2 regions of the Streptomyces sp. NPDC046759 genome follow, and region 2 is predicted to be linked to the other one. Evidence: riboswitches for the same ligand, from Rfam matches in the RefSeq annotation. Region 2 holds a riboswitch; the other holds the start of a gene.

Region 1 (2,942 bases), on a different contig from region 2:
GGCTCCTCCTTACTCCTTCCGGGCCGCCCAAATACGGTCTCCCGTCGTAGAGTTCACCGCTTCGGGCGACAGATATATGCATATCTTGGTGGATCGCTCCCCGTCACCGGCCCGGTGATGGCAGTCTGACGAGCAAGCACCAGTCCGGGACCGTACTCGAACCATCCGCTCCGTGTCGGACTGCGGTCCCGTGGGAAAGGGACGACGTCGCCATGGCAGACCATTTGGAAGCATCCGTCACTCTGCCGAGCGATCCCGCCTCGGTGTCCGCCGCCCGCACCTACGTCGTGGGCACGCTCGCGGAGTGGGGCCTGCCGTCGGACACCGACGTGGCCGACACGGTTCGGCTCATCGTCTCCGAACTCGCCACGAACGCCGTACAGCACACCTTCGGTCAGTCACCCACCTTCACGGTCGACATCGCGCTGGACCGTGACGAACATCTACGCATCGGCGTCACGGACAGTCATCCGCGCTTTCCGAAGAGACTGCCTGCCGCCGTCCAGCAGGACAACGGCCGCGGCATGGTCATCATCCGCTGGCTCACCGCCGAGTGCGGCGGCAAACTCCGCGTCCGCCCCACCCGGGAGGGCGGCAAGACGGTCTCCATCGAGCTCCCCTGGGCCACCCCGGCCGAACCGGTCCCGGCAGCTGGCCCCCAGGAGCCGTAGCCCCCCGGCGGGGCGGGCGCGGCGCTGGACCGGTGCTGCTCTCTCCGGGCCGTCTGCCTGTGTCGGGCGGCGGCGCCGGGGATGAGGGTCCGTGCGGGGCGGTGCGTGGCGGTCGGTGTGGGGTCGTCGGCGAGTGGTATGGGGCCCAGGGGGCGAGGGCCGGTGGCGGCGGCGGGGTGACGGGCTGTCGGTGAGGGGTGTGGGGGCGGGCGGGTTCGGAGCGTCGGGCATCGGAACGCGGGGCCCGCGGTGACGCCGGTCGCGACGGGCTGGTGGCGATGGGGTACGGGTACGAAGGGTGTCGTCGGGTGAGGGGCCGGTCGCCGGAGCCGGGGTGACGGCTGCTTGGCGAGAAGGGGCCGGGGGAGTGGCGCGCCGGCGGTCGTGTCCCTGCGGTGACGCCGGACATGAGGACGAGTGGCCTGGTGGCGTTCGGGGCGGTGACTGGTCGACGGCGCCCGAGGATCGGCGCCCCAGCGAGACGGTGCCCCTAGGGGACGGCGTGCCGCCGCGACGCCGGGCAGGCGGTCGCGGCGCCGCGGGCCGCCCACGGGGCCGCCCACGGGCTCCGGGCGGGTACCGGGGTGGCGCTGACGGGCGGGAGCGGCCCTCTGACCGGAGCTGCTCCCACCCTCTGGCGAGTCAGCTGACCCGGCCGTACCAGACGCTCCTGGTCCAGATCTTCTCGAGCCTCACCACGGACCCGGTCTTCGGCGCGTGCCAGATCTTCCCGTGGCCGGCGTAGATGCCGACGTGGTAGACGCTGGAGCCCGAGTGGAAGAACACCAGGTCGCCGGCCCTGCGGCTGCCGGCGGAGATGTGGTGCGTCTTGTTGTACTGCTGGGCGGCGGTGCGCGGCAGGGTCTTGCCCGCCTTCTTGAACGAGTAGAGCGTCAGCCCCGAGCAGTCGAAACGGCGCGGCCCGGTGGCTCCGTACTGGTACGGCGAGCCCTTCTTGGAGGCCGCGACCTGCAGTGCTTTCGTCGCGAGTGTCGCGGCCGAGGCATCGGTGGCGAGACCCGGGACCGCGATCGAGCCACCGACGGCGGCAAGGGTGAGGGCCGAGGCCGTGCCGGCCCGGGCCATGAGCGACGGGACACGATTGAGCGCAGTCATGCGCAACCCTTCGTCAGCCGCCTGTGAAGGATGACCTGTCGGATTCGGGCTGGCGAAGTTGCCCGGCCGCGTTGCCGCGGCTTCACCCCAAGGGCTGCTCGGAACCTCGGCCCGTCTGTGACTGCCAGACGAACGTCCGCTCCGGCGACCCGTCTTGCTCGGGTCCTCCACTCCTGCCGATCCACTCCTGTCGACCGGTCATCCGGGCGGCGGCAGGACTCGGCGTCCGCCCGGACCGCCCCGCCGCGGTGGCGGGGGCTTGTCGTCAGACAGGGATCTTGGCTCACGGCAGTCTGAAAATCCCAATGGAAACGGGGATTTGTGGCATTACTCACCACTCACCCGTTCGGGTGGACAGTGCCGTGTTCGAGACGACGTCAGAACCCGGGCGTAGCCCCGGACCTGGGACGAAGCCCCTGCTTCCGAGTGTCCGACGTGCACGGTGCGCAACCCGAAAGGCCGCGAGAACGATCTCGACGTCCACCGGTCGGCGGTAGGTCGTTCGGGTCGTTTCACGTCCCGTTCGGGCGGAGCGTGTCGACACTCGGGTCCGGTCCGGCCGGTCGGACGTCCGGCTCAGCCGACGCCGTCGGGCGGGAGCGCGACGCGCGCGGTACGGCGTTCACCGTCCAGCACCCGCAAGGCCCGTGCCAGCGTGTCCCCGTGGACCTCCGTCTCGCCCCGCTGGTGCATCAACGCGAGGGCGTCACGCAGCTCTGCGGCCTTGCGCACCAGCGCCTGGGCCGCGCGCAGCCCGCGATACGTGTCCCCGCCGTGCGCGGGATTGACGCGGCCCAGCAGGTCGGCCGCCTCCAGGTAACGGTCGATCAGTTCGCCCTCGGCGCGCGTCAGCGCGGGCAGCGGCGGCAGGTCCGGCAGCATCGTCGGCTCACCTCGGGTCCGGTGCGCCGGGGATGCTCCGCCGGCTGGGCACGATCGCGTCGACCAGGCCGTAGGCCACGGCTGCCGGGGCGTCGAGGACCAAGTCCCGTTCCAGGTCGCGGTGCACCTGTTCGTCCGTGCGCCCCGTGTGCCGGACCAGCATCTCCTCCGTCAGTGCGCGGACCCGGGCCAATTCGTCCGCCTGGATCAGCAGGTCGCTCGGCTGGCCCTGAACGGGCTCGGGGAGCCGGGGCTGTGCGATCACCACGCGCG
Region 2 (2,942 bases):
CTCCTTGCGCTCGTAGAAGCGGACACCGCCGACGACCTTGTAGGGCAGGCCGACGCGGATGAAGACCTCTTCGAAGACGCGGGACTGCGCGTTGGTGCGGTAGAAGACGGCGACGTCGCCGGCCTTGGCCTCGCCCGCGTCCACCAGGCGGTCTATCTCGTCGGCGACGAACTGGGCCTCGTCGTGCTCGGTGTCGGCGACATAGCCGGTGATGCGCGCGCCCTGGCCGGCGTTGGTCCACAGGTTCTTCGGGCGGCGGGACTCGTTGCGCTCGATGACCGCGTTGGCGGCGGACAGGATCGTCTGTGTGGAGCGGTAGTTCTGCTCCAGCAGGATCGTCGTCGCGTTCGGGTAGTCCTCCTCGAACTGGAGGATGTTGCGGATCGTCGCGCCACGGAAGGCGTAGATCGACTGGTCCGCGTCACCCACGACGCACAGCTCGGCGGGCGGCAGGTCGTACTCCCCGGGCGGGGTGTCGGCGTCCTCGGGGGCACGCTCGCCGGTGCCGACCAGCTCGCGGACCAGGGCGTACTGGGCGTGGTTGGTGTCCTGGTACTCGTCGACCAGGACGTGGCGGAAGCGGCGGCGGTAGTGCTCGGCGACGTCCGGGAAGGCGCGCAGCAGGTTGACCGTCGTCATGATCAGGTCGTCGAAGTCGAGCGCGTTGGCCTCGCGCAGCCGCGACTGGTAGAGCGCGTAGGCCTGCGCGAGGGTCTTCTCGAATCCGTCGGTGGCCTGGGAAGCGAAGTCCTCCTCGTCGATCAGCTCGTTCTTCAGGTTACTGATCTTCGCGCTGAACGACTTCGGCGGGAAGCGCTTGGGATCGAGGTCCAGGTCGCGGCAGACCAGGGCCATCAGGCGCTTCGAGTCCGCGGCGTCGTAGATGGAGAACGACGACGTGAAGCCGAGCTTCTTCGACTCCCGGCGCAGGATGCGCACGCACGCGCTGTGGAAGGTCATCACCCACATCGCGTTCGCGCGCGGCCCGACGAGCTGCTCGACGCGTTCCTTCATCTCGCCCGCGGCCTTGTTGGTGAAGGTGATCGCGAGGATCTGGCCCGGGTGGACGTTCCGCTCGGCGAGCAGGTGGGCGATGCGGTGGGTGAGCACACGGGTCTTGCCGGAACCGGCGCCCGCGACGATGAGCAGCGGGGACCCGGCGTGGACGACCGCGGCGCGTTGGTTCTCGTTCAGCCCCTCCAGCAGCGCCGCCGCGTCGAGCGGGGGGCGGGGGGCGCCGTCGCGGTAGTAGGCGTCCCGGTCCGGCGGCACGTCGAACTTCCCGCCGAACAGATCGTCCGGAATCGACTCCGGTACGTGATCGTCCTCGGGCGGCGGCGGGGGCTCCTCCTCGCGCCCGCGAGAGGGCTGGAGGTCCGCCAGGAAGCTGTCGTCAAAGAGGCTGCTCATCGCTCTCCGAGTCTAGGGCGCCCCACCGACAACCGGTCGCCGTCCCGGAAAGACGACTGTCACAGGCGGACCGGCAGAGCCCCTCGGGCGGATCGCCAGAACTCCTCGGGCCGACCGCCAGAACCCCTCACGCTGCGGAATCACCCGATGACGGGAACGCGGTACCGAGCCCAGATCACGAAAATGTATCGGACATATCGCGCACCAACCTTCACACTTGTCACACCAGTTGGCTAGGTTGCCGTCAGGCCGCGTGCGCGGCCTCCGCCGAGTCCGGCGCGCCCGCGTGGTGCGTGGAGCCGGGGACCCACCGATCCCGGGGTGAATCGGCCGACTCCCACAGGGACGACGCCGTAGGGCAACCCTTCCGAACCGCCGCCCGAACCCGACAGCTAACCCGGTAGGCGGCCCATTGGAAGGAGTCGCCTCCCTTGGCGTCGCACCGCAAGCCGCGCCCCGGCGGAACCACCGCAGCGGGCCTGCGCACCCCCGCCCTCGCCACCGCCGCCCTCACCTCCATGGCCGTCTTCTCCCAGACCGCCGAGGCCGTACCGCGCACCGATCACCACACGCCGAGCCTGGAGGAGGTCGAGAAGAAGGTCGACGACCTCTACCGCCAGGCGGAGTCGGCGACCGAGAAGTACGACGCGGCCAAGGAACGGACCGGCAAGCAGCGCGGACGCGTCGACGCCCTGCGCAACGACGTCGCCCGGCGCACCGCACGCCTCAACAAGGCCCGCGAGGAACTGGGCTCCTTCGCCGCGGCCCAGTACCGCACCGGCGCCGCCGCCCCCGACACGGCCACCTTCCTGCTGGCCGACGACCCGCAGGACTACTTCGACCAGACGCAGCTGATGAACCGGCTGACCTCGCGCGAGAAGAGCGCGGTCGACGCCTACATCGGCGATCAGGCCGCGACCATGAAGAAGCGGCGGGAGGCCGCGGCGAGCCTGCAGACGCTGACCGACTCGCAGCACGACCTGCAGACCGCCAAGGCCACCGTCCAGAAGAAGCTGGCCTCCGCGCGCGAGCTGCTGTCGCAGCTGACGGTCCAGGAGAAGGCGCGGCTGGCCGCCATCGAGCGGGAGAGACAGCAGGAGGCGGCGCGCAAGGCGGCCGAGCTGGCGAAGCAGCAGGCCCAGCAGCAGGCCGCCTCGTCGTCGTCCTCGTCGACGCAGTCCGGTTCCGGTTCGACGGGCACCGGCTCGGCCGGTTCCACGGCGTCCAGCTCGTACGACACGAAGGCGGAGAAGGCGATCGCCTTCGCCCGCGCCCAGATCGGCAAGCCGTACGTGTGGGGCGCCACCGGGCCGGACTCCTACGACTGCTCGGGCCTCACCCAGGCCGCCTGGAGGGCCGCCGGTGTCACGCTTCCGCGCACCACGTACGAGCAGGTCGACACGGGCACCACGGTCTCGCTCGCCAACGCGCGGCCGGGCGATCTGATCTTCTTCTACGACGACATCAGCCACGTCGGCGTCTACATAGGCGACGGCATGATGATCCACGCCCCGAAGCCGGGCGCGTACGTC

What was found. A riboswitch is a leader RNA that binds a small molecule or an ion and turns the genes downstream of it on or off. The one in region 2 is predicted to bind cyclic di-AMP.
Region 1: another riboswitch for cyclic di-AMP. It lies ahead of ABZ919_RS27440 (C40 family peptidase); the one in region 2 lies ahead of ABZ919_RS06805 (NlpC/P60 family protein).

What each region holds. Positions count from the first base shown of each region.
Region 1 is NZ_JBEYYJ010000022.1:106,186-109,127, forward strand. It holds gene ABZ919_RS27435 (ATP-binding protein) at 213-671, shown strand; gene ABZ919_RS27440 (C40 family peptidase) at 1,314-1,787, opposite strand; cyclic di-AMP (ydaO/yuaA leader) riboswitch at 1,791-1,944, opposite strand; gene ABZ919_RS27445 (hypothetical protein) at 2,364-2,669, opposite strand; gene ABZ919_RS27450 (ATP-dependent Clp protease proteolytic subunit) at 2,677-2,942, opposite strand, start outside.
Region 2 is NZ_JBEYYJ010000004.1:35,749-38,690, reverse strand. It holds gene pcrA (DNA helicase PcrA) at 1-1,410, opposite strand, end outside; cyclic di-AMP (ydaO/yuaA leader) riboswitch at 1,666-1,834, shown strand; gene ABZ919_RS06805 (NlpC/P60 family protein) at 1,842-2,942, shown strand, end outside.